DNA from 2 places in the Desulfitobacterium dehalogenans ATCC 51507 genome. Region 2 is predicted to be linked to the other one. Evidence: predicted binding sites of a transcription regulator. Region 2 holds the regulator's gene; the other holds the start of a gene.
What was found. The regulator LexA, encoded in region 2, represses DNA repair genes until DNA is damaged. The targets are predictions, from matches to a motif close to CNAACANNTGTTNG.
Positions count from the first base shown of each region.

Region 1 (8,211 bases), 1.9 Mb from region 2:
CTGAACAATCTTACCCATACTGCCGATAAACTTCAAAATCAGATTAAGAGTTTAGCAACTCAGATTACCGTAGCGACGAATAGCTTGAATGAAAAACAGGTTGCTTATAACCAGGCTGTGGAGGCAGTGAACCAATCCGAGCAGGAGTTAAAGAAGCGAGAGGAAGAACTGGCCAATCGCCAAGAGGTGCTGCGGAAACGGGTCAAAGAAATCTATCAGGTAGGTCAAGTCAGCTATCTGGAAATTCTTTTTGAAGCAGAGGACCTCAGTGATTTTATCACCCGGGTGGAGTATTTTAACCGTTTGATTGACAATGACCAGAAGATTCTAACCGATATTGGCTTGGAAAAGGCAAGAATCGAAGAAGAGACGAAAGTATTGCAAGCCCACCGGGATGAAGCCGCCAAGCTTAAGGCTGAAGCAGAGAAAGCCAAAGCAGAACTGGATGCCAAGAAGAAGGAGCACCAAGTAGCCCTGGATACCAATAAAAAGGCTCAAAGTGATATTTTTGAACAAATCGAGCAAATGGAAGCGGACTCTAACGCAATTGCCGAAAAGATCCGCAAATTAACGGCCAATTCCGGTGTGGTTCATGGAACCATCAGCACCTATCCCTTACCCGGATGCTATGAAATCAGCGACGCCTATGGCTGGCGGATTCACCCTATAACGAAAAAGAAGAGCCTGCATACTGGGACGGACCTCCCCGCGCCCACGGGGACGAAAGTCTTGGCAGCAGGGAATGGGGAAGTCATTATGGCCGATTGGTATGGAGCCTACGGAAATGCTGTTATCGTCGATCATGGAGGGGGATACACCACTCTTTACGGCCACAATTCCAAGCTGGCCGTTAAAGTAGGAGATATGGTGAAGGCCGGCGATGTGGTGGCGTATGCTGGCTCAACAGGCTGGAGCACGGGGCCTCATCTTCACTTTGAAGTGCGTATAAAAGGGGAATCTACGGATCCTATGCAATTTTTTCGCTAAACAGAAAGAATGAGTCTGCGGAAGCACAAGGGCAACCAAAGGCTTCGCATTCTTATGCCTTCTATGAAGCGACAAATGCGAAGCCTGGTTTACTTTGAAATAAGTATGTCCTGAAGTGGATAGGCATATAATATAAAAAATAATAAAAGCCCGCCACTTATCTCCTACCAAAGATCAAGAGATGAGTCACGGTAAAAAACGTCCCAAGAAAGGAACATAAGATGATTGGGATCGGATCAGTGTAGGAAGGGGATATGGATTTGCAGGAGAGTCGATGGAAAGAGTATTTGAAAAACTTGGGATGGGTTCTTGTCATAGGGAGTTTGATTTTTACAGTGGCTGTCGGAGGGTTCATTGTAACTCATCTGGATCATGTAGGACGCTTAGCAAAAGTGGTCCAGCTTGTTAAAAGTGACTATCTTGAGGAAGTGCCTGTAGACACCCTAATTGATGGTGCCACTAAAGGAATTGTGGATTCCTTGGGCGATCCCTATTCAAGTTATATGAATGCTCAAGAGAATGAAGAGCTCATGCAACAGATTGAAGGGAAATTTGGCGGGGTGGGGATTATTTTAAGTCTGAAGGATCCTCAAAAGCTTGTGGTGCTGAGACCAATCAAAAATACCCCGGCAGCTAAAGCCGGACTACAGCCCGGGGATGTTATTATTAAGATCGATGATGTGGACGCTACCACCATCGATCAGGAAAAAGCGGTATCCCTAATGCGTGGGGATCCTGGGACCAAAGTTACCCTGGTGGTCTATCGAGAAAGCATTAAGCGAAATGTCACCGTCCCTTTAACCCGGGAAAATATAGCGGTACCCACGGTAGAAGGACTGGCTTTGCCAGGGAACTCGGACATAGCTTATATCGGAATTTCACAGTTTTCCTCTAATACAGCTCTTGAACTCAATGAAGTTCTGCGAAATATGGATATCAGCCGTTACAAAGGGATGATCTTGGATTTACGCTATAACCATGGCGGAGAATTGGAATCCGCTGTGGGAGTAACCAGTTACTTTGTTCAACCTGGCCCCATCGTCTATATTGTAGATAAAGGAGGCAACACCGTAACCAAGGCTTCAGAAGGTAATTATTTAGGCATTCCTTTTGTGGTTTTAGTTAACGAAGAAAGTGCCTCTGCTGCTGAAATTGTTTCAGGGGCGATTAGAGATCGTGGAACAGGCACCCTTGTAGGCGTCAAGACCTTTGGTAAAGGGATTGTGCAGACGATTTACCAACTGGATAGCGGGACCAGCGTGAAGCTGACCACCGCGAAGTATTTGACTCCTAATAAGATAGATATCCATAAAAAGGGCATCGAGCCCGATGTACAAGTGAAGCTAAAGGATGGAGAAGAAGCGACTCTTTCTCCTACCACAAAAGCCTTCGATACCCAGCTTACGGAAGCACTGAAGGCGCTTCGTCAAAAAATGGAATAGCTGCAGTGGGACAGATTTCTGTCCCGCTTTTTGTTTTCCCCAAAATCCTGTGACCCCTGACCTCCCTTATGCATACACTACACCGCAAGCAAAATTTCAAGGGGGAAAGGACATGGGGAATAAACCCAATGGACGACATTACTTTGCAGAGGGGATTACCAATCGCGGATACATATCGCTTCTACCCAATATGATGTCAGAATGGGAACGTACTTATGTCCTGATTGGAGGGCCGGGAACAGGCAAATCCACCATGATTAAGATGATTGGACTGGACCTTCTTGATCGCGGGTATGAGGTTGATTTTCTTCGCTCCGCATGGGATCCGGATTCTATGGCGGGAGTGCTTATTCGCCGTTTCAACTGGGCAATCCTTGATCAATATGAGATCGCACCTCTGCATTGGCGCGCACCTGGGGTGATTGAGCGTTTTATTGATTTTTCCAGATATTGCAATCAAGGAAAGCTTGAGCAACAAAGATTGGGAATCCTTGAGCTTGAGGAAAAGATCAAACATGGGCAACAGAAAATAGGCGAAATTTTAGCCGAGGAATTCGGAGAAAGAATCCGAGAAAGGTTTTATTTAAAGGCCGAAGGTGGTAGACCTTGGTTGCCGAAGCTTTATGCTTCAAATTTATTTAAAGAGGCAAAAGGCCCCTGGAGCAAGGCTCAGGATGCCTTGAAAAAAATCCAGAAGAGTGCCGTTCAATCCTTCTTTCTTCATGGAATTAGTACGGAGGGCTGGCTGAACTTAGCCCCTTATTTCTTGACAGACTATGACCAGATTCGTTTCGATGGGGAAGAGGCACATGAAGCTATGGAATGGGTTTTGAAAGAAGCGGAACAGCTGGGGCAGGTTATTGATATTGTCTTACATCCTCTTTACCCTGATGAGATTCTGGGCATCGTTTTTCCAGAAAGAAAGCTAACCATCTGGCAAGGGGATCCGGAGCATCTAGGGGATCAAGGACTTGGGCGTCCTTTTAGCAATGATCTCAGAGAAGCCCTTCTGGGCACCCAGAAGTTGAGAGATAAACTTAAATCCATGTATACGAAAACGGTTGACTTCGATCAAGTGGATAGTATGAAAACGGATTTATTAAGTTCTGCTTTAAGAGATATGGACCCCAAAAACCTATAAAAAAAGAATGATCTTCAGAGTCATACCATTGATTGACAGCAGTTGCCTTTCATATTTCATACAATCAAGGGAAGACTAGAAATACTCATGATAAGCACCAACAAAACGGTGCTTTTTTGATATTGCGAAACAGAAGGTTTTCTATAGAGTGGATCGACCCTGGAAAGGAGCGTGTTCCATGAAAAAAGTGCCCTCCATGATCATCGTGTTACTCCTAAGTATGGCCTTAACCGGCTGTAACATGCAAAATATTTTTGGCGGCTTAATGGGGAGCAAGGAGAAAACATCGAGTAGATCCTCCCAACAGGAAGAGAAAAAAATAATAGCAGTAGCTTTAAACCAGGAGGATCCTAACAAAGACATGTTTCTTCTCGGTATCCAGGAGATGGCCGAAAAAGAAGAAATGGAAGTTAAGGTTTTGAACAGAGAAGACCAAGGGAATTCCCAAGCCCTTAAGGATGCTAAGGTTCTCATTCTTCAAGAAGGGGAGCAATCCTTTTTAAAGGAGGCGCAAAAAGGAGATATACCGATTCTAGCCTTAAATGGCCTGCCTTCCGGGGTGAAAGCCAAGGGGGTCATCCTACCGGATCCGGATCAGGTGGGAAGGCTCATGGCTCAGCAAGTCCAAGGAAAAGTCACTGAAGGGCAGGTTGTCTATCTACAAGGGGAAGCAGAAGATCCTATCGCTCAAATGAATGTAGCGGCCTTCAAGCAAGAGTTGGGTAAAGATTCCAAATTGACGTTACATAGCATTACAAATCCTCCCGAATCGGAAACAATAGCCATACAAAGCCTTATGGAACATTTGCAGAAAAACTCCGGTCAAGTTAAGGCTATCTGTGCCAAGAATGAGAAACTCATTTCGCTGGCCTATGAGTTGCTTAAAACCATGGGACTTACCGATAAAATTTATCTTATGGGTGGAGAAGCTAATCCTAAATCATTGCATAGGATTGCCTCTGGCAGTCAGATCGCTGACATTGATACAGCGCCCTATGTTCAAGGTGCTAATGCATTTCAATGGGCTCAGAAATTAATGGATAAGCAATCCGTAGACATAACCCAATCCATTACCGGTGATCAAGGTGAAGTGGCGGCTAAGATTATTCCAGTTAAAACCGTGACAACGGAAAATCTCGCCCTCATTCAGAAAAGCTATACAAAAGCAGCAGAAGCTCAGAAAGAGCTAGAAAAGAAAAAGGAAGAGTCTCAGGCGAAGGGTTCTGGAGGCCAAGGGAATCAAAAAGGCGGGGAAAAAAGCAGTAATGGTAGTGGTAGTGGTAGTGGCAATAGTGAAGAAAAAGGTGCAGAATCCAGCAGTCAAGGCCAGGAAAGCTCCTCTTCGGGACAGAGCGGGGGACAGGGAGTTATGCCTGAAGGAGTAAAGAAAGTGACTGAAAAAGTCCATACGGAAATTATCCGCGAATACCTTGATGAAAAAGGCAATGTTCTGGGAACAGAAAAAAGTGCCAATGATCAAGTTCGGACCGTCCCACCGGAAATGCTCCTGAAAGAACAGCAGCAACAGAAACAGCAAGGGGGGCAGAAAGAGCAGGAGCAAGGTAAGCAGGGCAATCAAGGTAAGCAAGGTGAAGGCGCTTCAAATGAAATGAAACAGGGTGCAGGAGGTTCCTAATATTTCCAGCGAAAATTAACAAAAAAGCCGAACATATTTTCGGCTTTTTTGTTTTGTTTCCTATGGAGAAGTGATATAATCTTGCTTAGAATGATTTAAAGACCAGAACAAATAGTAGAACTTATAAGTTTTATAAGAAAGGAGATTGGAGCAACTCATGGAGTTCCGTTTACAAGCCCCCTATAAGCCCTCCGGGGATCAGCCCCAGGCGATTGATGCTCTGGTCGAAAGTATACATTCCGGCAGACGTCATCAAACCTTGCTGGGGGTAACAGGTTCAGGAAAAACCTTTACTATGGCCAACATTATTGAAAAAGTTCAACGGCCTACTCTGATTCTCGCTCATAATAAGACTTTAGCGGCTCAGCTTTACACTGAGTTCAAGGAGTTCTTTCCGGAAAATGCTGTGGAGTATTTTGTCAGTTACTATGATTACTATCAGCCGGAAGCCTATGTCCCTTCCAGCGATACCTATATAGAAAAGGATTCCTCTATCAATGATGAGATTGATAAAATGCGCCACTCCGCTACGGCAGCTTTATTCGAACGTCGTGATGTGATTGTGGTGGCCAGTGTATCTTGTATTTATGGTTTGGGTTCTCCCGAGGAATACCGTGATCTGATGGTTTCCTTACGACAGGGGCAGGAAATTGACCGCAATGAAATTTTAAAAAAACTCATATCCATTCAGTATGATCGCAATGATATGGCTTTTGAACGAGGAACCTTCCGTGTCCGTGGAGATGTAGTTGAAGTCCATCCCGCCGGGTCCGGTGAACACGCTATTCGTATCGAAATGTTTGGGGATGAAATCGAACATATCTACGAGATCAATGTTCTAACAGGTGAAATACTAGGAGAACGCCGACATGTTTCCATTTTCCCGAACTCTCACTATGTCACGGCACGAGATAAAGTATTAGTAGCTGCCGAGAATATTGAAAAAGAATTAGAAGAGCAGCTCAAACGATTTAAGGATGAAAATAAACTTTTGGAAGCTCAGCGTTTAGAACAAAGAACTCGTTATGATCTGGAGATGCTGAGGGAGATGGGGTTTTGCAACGGTGTTGAAAACTACTCCCGCCATTTAACCTTCAGAGAAGCAGGAGAAACCCCCTATACCCTTCTGCACTTTTTCCCTGAGGATTACCTTATGATGATTGACGAATCCCATGTCACTTTACCTCAAGTTCGCGGTATGTATGAAGGGGACCGTTCCCGTAAAACCACCCTGGTAGACTACGGATTCCGGCTTCCCTCCGCTTTAGATAACCGCCCCTTGAAATTCGCTGAGTATGAAGAACTGGTCCCCCAACGAGTCTATATCAGCGCCACTCCCGGCCCCTATGAGCTGGAACATTGTCCCCAGATTGTGGAGCAGATTATTCGACCCACCGGGCTTTTGGACCCGGAGATTTCTGTCCGGCCGACAAAAGGTCAGATTGATGATCTTATCGGGGAAATCAACCAAAGGATTGAACGGGATGAACGTGTTCTCGTCACCACCCTGACCAAAAAGATGGCAGAGGATTTAACGGATTATCTGAAAAACCTCAATATGTCCGTCAAATACCTCCACTCCGATATTACGACTTTGGAGCGGGTGGAGATCCTTCGGGAATTGCGTTTGGGAGATATCGATGTCATCGTGGGAATCAACCTGCTCCGGGAGGGCCTGGATCTTCCGGAAGTTTCCCTGGTTGCTATTCTCGACGCGGACAAAGAGGGCTTTCTCCGCGCTGAACGCTCTCTGATTCAGACCATTGGCCGCGCCGCTCGGAATGCCCAAGGGAAAGTCATTATGTATGCGGACCAAATAACCCGCTCCATGAGAGTGGCTATCGACGAAACCAATCGCCGCCGGGCTATTCAGGAAGCCTATAATGAAAAGCACGGGATTATCCCCCAGACCATTCGCAAAAAAATCCACGAGGCTCCGGAAGCCACCAAGGTTGCAGAAAAGAAAGCAGCCTATGGCTCGAAAATGCCTGCTGAAGAACTGGCAGAACTGCTTAAGAGCCTGGAACAAGAAATGCGCTTAGCTGCCAAAGATATGGACTTCGAACGAGCGGCCGAGATCCGCGATGCTATTATCGAACTTAAAGGGGAAGAGAACAAATATAAACGCCCTACTCAAGGCCGTGCTCGCAAAAGGGAGTCGCCGGCTCCGGCAGGTCGCAAGAGTGCGCCCAGGAAGAGGAGTAAGTAGAGTAAGTTGCTTTGGTCGATGAAAGATGATCTCCAGGATTTTGCGTTATACCGTTCGCTCAGAAAGCTGCGCGGTGCAAAACTAACGCTCAAGCTCTCCGCTCCGAAAGGTACCCGGCCAAATCGCTCCTGCTCAATGGCCGGTTGGAAACGTCCTGTTTCCAACCTTTCTCCGCTGCTAGCTTTTCGCGAAGTTTGGCATCCTGCTCGCTTTGAAGGCGCTCACTTTTGTAATGCAAAATCCTTGGGTTGAATCTTAAGGCGTTTAAAGTATTCTTTAATGCATCAGTGTTATGGTCATTCTTAAAATCAGTAATACTGGTCTAAGCTCTTATATCGTTTCATTCTCGAACCACGGAGATTGGTTTGCCGTTCCTTGACTTGAATGGGCCAATGGGTAAACACCTATTATGTGAACTCTCAGGACGAAGCCCCTAAGGATAGCTGTTAACTTTTTCTTCAGAGCTGCTCCTGAAAAGACCCCAGAACCCCCCCAAGGATTTTGTTTTAAGGCAGAGAACGGATTTAAGCGAGCAGGTAAGCAATCTTCGTGAAAAGTCTGCAGCGGAGTCGGGTTGGAAACAGGACGTTTCCAACCGGCTATGAGGCAGGAGCCGATTTAGCCGGGCACCCGACGTAGCGGAGGACTTGAGCGATTAGATTGCTCCGCGCAGCTTATGGAGTGAACGCCGAAAGCAAAATCCTGGAGACACTATATCTATAGAAAACTACCCAAAACAAGCTCATACAACAATCTAATCTTTACCGAGGAGGCCCCCTATGACCCAGAACTTTAT
Region 1 covers NC_018017.1:4,125,005-4,133,215, reverse strand. Annotated here, with positions in the region: gene DESDE_RS19710 (murein hydrolase activator EnvC family protein) at 1-987, shown strand, start outside; gene DESDE_RS19705 (S41 family peptidase) at 1,242-2,429, shown strand; gene DESDE_RS19700 (hypothetical protein) at 2,542-3,570, shown strand; gene DESDE_RS19695 (sugar ABC transporter substrate-binding protein) at 3,749-5,206, shown strand; gene uvrB (excinuclease ABC subunit UvrB) at 5,364-7,415, shown strand; gene uvrA (excinuclease ABC subunit UvrA) at 8,195-8,211, shown strand, end outside.
Region 1: the regulator LexA is predicted to act here: its motif matches at 5,235-5,248, upstream of uvrB (excinuclease ABC subunit UvrB).

Region 2 (8,211 bases):
TCCTCTCCCCTAACACCTACCCGTTCTCCTCCAAGCCGATTCCAGCCTAACCTCTCAATTTTGCCGTTCCCAATACTGATGACGGGAATACCTTCTGCGCCGAAAATGTCCGTTCCTTCATGTTTGCGTACCCCGCCCTCCCGGTCTGCTCCAAAGGTATCCATGTACCAGACCTTACCAATCACCGGAAAGACAAAACGGCCCGGTTCATAAAAGGGATAGGTTAAAAGAACATGTCGCTTCCAGAGGATTTGTTTGACCGCTTCTTCACTGATCTGAAATTCACTGTTTTGCCAGGAGAGTTCTTCGAAATCTATATCCTGTTGCAACTGTTGGACGAGATAGAGTTCCTCATCCTTAGTGACGGTGCTTCGTATCGCTATTAAATCTGCCCAGGCCGTAGGAGAAATCTCTTTCCCTTCCTTCTGACATTGTAAAACAAGCTCAGCCGGTAGATTCAGGAGATAAGGATAGATATCGGAGGAGATAGCCGGTTTCTTATGTATGCCCTTCCAGACGGCTGTGCTGATCAGGATGATCACAAGGACTTTTAGGAATAAAGTCCAGTGCTTTTGTCTCGGTTTGATACTTCTGCGTATCCTCATTCCCCTCTCCCCTCTCTACAATGCATAATATGGGAGGAAAGGCTGGATTAGAAGTATAGTTAAGGTTGATTCTCTGAGATAGGAGTATAAATCACTTGACCGGTTTGTATCGTGGTATCGGTGAGTTGATTGTATTCCATAATCTTAAGAACGAGTGTACGGGTATCGATTTGCAGGCCGGAGTTCTCAGCTAAGGACCAGAGAGTATCTCCGGATTGAACGATTTGCGGTTGGAAAACAAGTTTCTCTACTCTGCTGTTTGCCTGATTCCAATCCCAGAAGAACCAGCCCATACTTCCAAATATCATGAGAAAAAGCAGCAAATAAGAACATAGTTGCCTTAGCAGTTTTCTCATTCGATAATTTCGATAGTCTCTATTATAGCTTCTATAATGGCGGACGGAAGAAGAACAAGTACTCATAATAATCCTCCTTTATGTTCTCATAAAATCCAAATATATACGAACATAGGTTCCTGAGAACAGTATAAAGGAGAGCACGGGAATTCGTCAATACTTTTTCGAACATTTGTTTGCACACAGAGGTATTTAATGCTAAAATAGATTTAGAATATATGAAGGGAGGAAATTGGGTGTATCCTGATTTATCGCAGAGACAGACTGATATATTAGAGTATATTAAACGGGTTATTCGAGAAAAGGGTTATCCCCCCTCTGTTCGCGAAATAGGCGATGCAGTTGGATTAATGTCCAGCTCTACTGTTCACGGGCATTTGCAGACCATTGAAGAAAAGGGGTACATACGCCGCGACCCAACGAAACCTCGAGCCATTGAGATATTAGACAGCTCCAGCGATCCCAATGAAAAGAGAACTGTTTTTGTCCCCATTATTGGCAAGGTGACCGCCGGCCAGCCTATTTTGGCCCAGGAAAATATCGAAGATACGTTCCCGCTTCCAATGGATCTGGTTAACTCAGATACGGTGTTCATGCTGAGAGTTAAAGGTGAAAGTATGATTGATGCAGGAATTATGGACGGGGATCTTATTTTAGTACGCCAGCAAAAACTGGCCCGTAACGGAGAGATCGTGGTTGCCATGATCGGTGAAGAGGCTACGGTAAAACGGTTCTACAAAGAAAAAACACTCATCCGCCTTCAACCTGAAAATCCTTATATGGAGCCTATCTACTCCCAGGATGTCACTGTCTTGGGTAAGGTTATTGGGGTATTTCGTATTTTACACTGATTTATAAGGTACGTGGCAATAAAAAGCAGACCTCCATTCCACAATGATGTGGGTGGATATCTGCTTTTTTATTGCACAATAGAACTTGAAGTACAAGTAAAGGAGGTCATTAAGATCGTTGACAGTCAAACTATTAGGGCCCTTCGCATGGAGCGGCAATTTCTTTCATACAAGGCAAGTGAGGAAGAATACATATCACTTTACCGTGACGCACAGCCTGGGCAGAGTATTTACTGGAATGGTTTCGGCGACCCGCCAAGTTTAACCTTCCGTGCTGATTTTGACGACATCGAATTCAACCGAAAAAGGCAAAGCACTCGTAAACTCATCAAAGGGCGGTTTGCGGGCGGCAATCTAGGCTGGATTATGGTTGAGGATTTGGAATTGTTCGCCGCGCTGTATCGCAAGCCCCTTGACAAACCATCGGAACACCAACACGTGCTGCTGGATCTGATTAAGCGGGAAGGTCCCTTAACCATCCAGCAGATGAAGGAATTCACCGGGATGCTGGTGAAGGAGATAACCCCTGCACTCCACCGCCTGCAGGAAGCATTTTTAATTTACGAAGATCAATACGACGGAGAATGGGATCGGAGCTGGTATAAATTTACCGAAATGTTTCCCAATGCAGATCTGGTACGTTATTCTCGGCAGGAGTCGCTGAAGATCCTATTACAACGCTTTGCCTATCGCCATGTTTTATTTGATGGGGATATGGTAAAGTCGTTTTATAAACTGCCGGGGAAAGAGATCAAAAAGGCGATTGAGGGGATGCTTGCCGACGGCATATTTATAGAGATGGGAAACAGTTACCTACTGAAATCTGATTGGGCATTGCTGCGAACTTATGCCAAGGAAACACCCCAATTCGTCCTTGCCATGCATCGCAATGATTTTTTAGTCAAGTCCAATGAGCATCGGCTGAAAGAACAATTCAAGCACCCTGAGCATGAGACCCTGCAATATCTGCTGATTGACGGTGAGTTTCGCGGAGCTTCAGTCGGGCATTTTAAAAATGGTCCCTATGTGTTGGAGGATATAATTTTAGACTTGCCGAAAGCTGAAATCACCGCCCGCAAAGATGAAATTCTTGAAGCGGTGTATACCGTCAACTTCGGAAGAAATAATCCCATTAAACGATATAACGGGGAGAATTTATGAAGTTAATCACGATTATACGCATACATAAGTAAAACCCTGAATTCCGCTATCTAAACGGCTTTCAGGGCTGAGTACCGACATATTAAAGGGATATTTTCCGGGAACGACTGTCCCTAAAGCGCTGGAAGCCTAGTTCAATCAATTGGGTGATCAATTCGGAGTATGGGATTCCACTGGCTTCCCAAAGCTTTGGATACATGGAGATCTGAGTGAACCCCGGCATGGTATTGATTTCGTTGATGTAGATCTGATTGCCTTCAGTAACGAAGAAATCTACCCGGCTTAAGCCGCAGGCTTCGACGGCTTTAAAGGCTGCTACAGCTTTTTCCTGCAAGCTCTTTACCACCTCTTGGTCCAGAGGAGCAGGAATCACCAATCGAGAGCCGGTGTCAATGTATTTGGCTTCATAATCATAAAAATCCTTGGAAGGAAGAATTTCTCCCGGGATGCTGGCTTTCGCATCCTCATTTCCCAGTACACTCAGCTCGATTTCACGTCCCACAATGTTTTGCTCTACCACAATTTTGCGATCGTATTCTGCCGCAAGATGAAGGGCGTTGATGAGCTCCTCTCTGTTCCGTGCTTTGGAAATCCCCACACTGGAACCCAAATTAGCCGGCTTGACAAAACAAGGGTAGCCCAGAGAGTGTTCAATATCATGAAGCACTTTTTCCATCATCTTTTGGAGCGTCGTTCTAAGTACGGTGAGATAAGGGGCTTGAGGCAGGCCGGCTTCGGTAAACACTGCTTTCATACGGTCTTTATCCATACCCAGTGCGGAGCCAAGGACTCCTGAGCCTGCGTAAGGAATATTAGCCATTTCAAACAATCCCTGGATGGTTCCATCCTCTCCGAAGGGTCCATGCAGAACAGGAAAAATCAAGTCAAATGTCCCATCCTGAGGAAGGGTGCTGCCGTCCAAGGCTATAAAGCGGGGGTTTGAAGGGTCGTGGACGAGATTGACGAGAATACCTTGTAAAGTGGGATCTTGCTGCCATTGTTCAGGACGTATTCCCCAATGCCATTGGCCGCTTTTGGAAATACCAAGGGTCTCTACCTCATATTTTTCCTTATCAATGGCCTTAAGTACAGAACTGGCAGAGTTCAGGGAAACCTCGTGTTCTCCGGACTGACCTCCGAAAAGAATAATAATTTTTTGCCGTGTCATTCGCGCACCCATCCTCTCTATTCTATTTAGAAAATAGCCCAGAAAACTTGAAAAGAGTCCATAGCAACGTAAAGCTACACAACCCGAGCAACAAGTCTACTCTATACTATATGCAAAGGGGTGAAAAAGCTGCCTTTAATCAATTGCTCCAAATCGGCTCATGGGCCAATAACGAAACAGAGTCATTCCGGAGATGTTTTCAATCGGCAAAAAACCCCATTCCCGGGAATCGGCACTGTTATTGCGATTATCTCCCATGACAAAAACAGAACCTTCCGGCACAACCAAGGGCTCCAAATTTTTAATCTGAGGCTCCATGACATAGGGCTCTTCCACCTGTTGGCCATTGATAAAGGTCTTATGGTCTTTTATTTCAATGGTATCCCCTGGTAAGGCAATCAAACGTTTGATAAAATCGTCGGAAGAATGGGCGCTGGAAGGTGGATGAAAAACGATGATATCTCCTCGTTCAAAATCACCAAAATGTTTAAAAAAGAATTTATCGACAATAATGCGGTCTTGCAGCTGAATCGTCGGCAGCATGGACCCGGTTGGGACTAACCTTGCCTCTAATACAAAGGTGCGAATGACCCAGGATAAGGCAAAGGCAATAATCACAATTTCGATGATTTCAATCATGAGTTTTAAGGTACTTTTCGCTTTTACTTTGATATCTTGTTCGTTTTCCATGTGTGCACCTCACTTTAGTAATCCTTGTTCCCAAAGTTTTTGAGCCGCTAATAGATTCCCAAACTTAATATAATTCATGGAGATCCCGCCTTGCTGGTAAGCGATAAAGGGATCCCGCATAGGACCGTCTGCAGAGAACTCACTGGTCGCACCTTGAATAAAGGTTCCTCCTGCCATAATGACTTCATCCTCATACCCCGGCATTCCCGACGGAATGGGCAGGACATGACTATCGACAGGCGAGCCTTTCTGGAAGCCTTGACAAAAAGCAATCATGGCCTCTCGCGAATTGAGCTTGACGGCTTGAATAAGATCCGTCCGCAGGCCATCGGGAAGAGGATTCACTTCGAACCCTAAGGCCTGCCAAAAGGCGGCGGAAAAAATCGCCCCCCGAATCGCCTCACTCACGGTCAAAGGACTGAAGAAAAGCCCTTGGAAGAACTGAAGCTGCCAGCTGAGGGTAGCTCCCACCTCTCCCCCAATCCCTGGAGCTGTTAAACGGCAGGCGGCTTTCTCAACGAGTTCTTGTTTGCCGGCAATATATCCTCCTGTGGGAGCTAAACTCCCTCCCAAATTTTTAATCAGGGATCCTGCTAAGAGGTCTACTCCCACATCCCCGGGTTCGCGTTTTTCTACAAGTTCGCCATAACAATTGTCCACAAAAATAATAAGTTTAGGAAAATGCTCACGGACATAATCCACAAATTCGGCGATTTGCTCCATATGAAGGGAATTACGCCAGGCATAACCCCGGGAACGCTGAAGAATAAGCAGTTTCGTATTGGGTTTTATAGCTTGACCAACCAAAGGATACTGAATTGTTCCCTCTTCACTAAGGGGAATCGAGTCATAAGCTACCCCGAAATCCTTAAGGCTCCCCTGCCCTGTTCCCCGGATGCCAATCACTTCTTCCAGTGTATCATAGGGATCTCCCGTAACGGAAATAAAATGATCACCGGGTCGAAGGACAGCAAATAAGGCTGTGGCAATGGCATGGGTTCCGGAGACAAATTGTCCCCGGACTAAAGCAGCTTCCGTGCCCAGGATCCGGGCCATGACCCGATCCAGAGTTTCTCTGCCGCTATCTCCAAGGCCATAACCTGTGGAGCCCTGCAAATGATAGGTGCTTACTCTCTCTTCCTGAAAGGCTTCCAGTACTTTGGCGTGATTATGTTCCGCAATATCAAGTAGGGTCTTTTCCTGCAGCTGTAAAAGCTGTTCAGCCTGACCTTTTGCCTCGAGAATTTTTCTGGGCAGATTATCTAAAAACAATGGTGAAACCTCCTCGTTGTATCCATCTTTCTCGTTAGTGTAGTGGCACGTTCACATTTCGCCCAATGACTTGTCTGAATTTCCATCTGCTGCGTTGTCGTCCATCGGCGTAGCACCACTACGCCTCACTCCTCCGCCTTGCAGACTGAAAATTCATCCTGTGTCATTTGGCTGAAAGTCAACGTGCCACTACACTAGAGGAGTTCAAGGACTTTATTCCATACGGGGGTCAGTGAATTGTTTTCAATGAGGGACACGGGTATGGGATGGGACAGTTCTTGAGCTAAACGGCTTAGATCGGAAGGATGGTCTATTTTATCAATTTTGTTCAGTAAGGTAATCCGTGGCTTGTGGCTGCACTCCAATTGCCCTAAAATGTTATGAACCGTATCGGCACGCTCTAAGGCTCTGGGGTGGCTGGCATCCAAGACATGAACTAAAATATCGGCATTCTGCACTTCTTCAAGAGTAGCGAGAAAGGCATGGAGAAGTTGATGAGGTAATTTCTGAATAAATCCTACGGTATCACTAAGCAATATCTCCGTCTTTCGATCCAGGCGTATCCCTCGTACGATAGGATCAAGGGTGGCAAAGAGCTTGTCCTCTCCCTTGACACTTTCTCCCTTGGAACGGGTTTGCTCCATGGCCTTTTGCAAAAAAGTGGTCTTTCCCGCATTGGTGTAACCGACTAAAGCAATCAGGGGGATGCCGCTTTTTTCTCTTTGCCGCCTCTGAGTGGTGCGGGTCTTGCGGATTTCACCCAGTTCATCCTCTAAGAGATTGATTTTCTTTCTTACCCGCCGCTTATCCATTTCCAGTTTGGATTCTCCGGGGCCACGGGTTCCTACTCCCCCGCCCAGCCGGGAAAGACTGAGTCCCTGACCGGTCAATCGGGGTAAAAGATGCTTAAGCTGGGCCAGCTCCACCTGAAGCTTACCTTCTCTTGATTTGGCTCGTTGGGCAAAGATATCCAGGATTAATGTGGTACGGTCCAGCACCTTAATCCCTGTAGCCTGCTCCAGAGTTCGCAGCTGTACAGGTAAAAGCTCATCATCACAGATAAGGACATTGGCACCGCTGTTTTGCAGGTGCTGGGTTAACTCCTGCAGTTTTCCTTTTCCCAGGTAACTCACCGGGCTCCCATACCGTTTAGGCTGAAGAATCTGTCCTACCACTTCAACACCTGAAGAATGGGCAAGTTCCGACAGCTCCGTCAGCAGCTCAAGTCCCGGTTCTTCTTCCTCCAGAGCGACCAGAAAGGCTTTCTCCCGCTCAGATACCTTGAGAACCGGGCTGGGGGGGCGTAGGCGATAGTCCTGAACTGCCGTGTCGTAGGAAAAGTTCATAAGCTCCTCAGGACTTAAGGCCAGGATTGGATAGCCTGAATCTCCTGAAAAGGCAATTTCAACTCCTGTGACCTGTCCATTTCTAACCCCGATACTGCTCATGCTTTCCAGCCCGGCGGAACTCAAGGCGCTTAGATCCATAGGACTGAGCTGAGGGTTTCCGCTGGGATGGGTATGGATACAGCGCAAACGTCCCGTTTGACGGGCTGGAAGAGGGGGCAGCTTGACCGCAGCATGCTGTCCGACAGCCACGGCGCTGACCATTCCCGAGCGATTGATATAAAGGGCTATTTCTTTATTCCACAGACTGGTTAAATTGCAGATTCCCATTAATAAATCATAATGGATAAGCTCCGGACGGGCCGTCCGGAGCGAAGTCAAATCTTTGAGTTCTTTAAGCTGGGTTCCGCGAATCCCAGAGGTATCACCCAAAATATCCATTTGAACCTCCGCTGTATAAATAACGAATGTCATTCCTGTTACTTTAAGTCTTCATCCTCCAGGCTCAAATCACAGGGTAGAATCCCCATGAGTTCTTCACGGGATGAAGTGGATTTTTCATAGAGTCGTACGGCCTGTTTGCGAATAGCTTTCTCCACCATATTGCGTACTAAGCGGGCATTCCCTGCATAAGGGTGGGAATTCAGGACTCCCTGCAGCATAAAGCGGAAAGCGTCACGGGCATCAGAGGTGAACTGATATTGGCGTGTTTTAAGCATGGAGTCCCCAATGCTCAGCAGCTCTTCGATAGAGTAATCAGGG
Region 2 covers NC_018017.1:2,187,202-2,195,412, forward strand. Annotated here, with positions in the region: gene DESDE_RS10620 (M23 family metallopeptidase) at 1-605, opposite strand, end outside; gene DESDE_RS10625 (LysM peptidoglycan-binding domain-containing protein) at 665-913, opposite strand; gene lexA (transcriptional repressor LexA) at 1,198-1,812, shown strand; gene DESDE_RS10635 (hypothetical protein) at 1,861-2,973, shown strand; gene DESDE_RS10640 (D-alanine--D-alanine ligase) at 3,056-4,141, opposite strand; gene lepB (signal peptidase I) at 4,277-4,831, opposite strand; gene DESDE_RS10650 (methionine gamma-lyase family protein) at 4,841-6,103, opposite strand; gene hflX (GTPase HflX) at 6,298-7,890, opposite strand; gene DESDE_RS10660 (AAA family ATPase) at 7,929-8,211, opposite strand, start outside.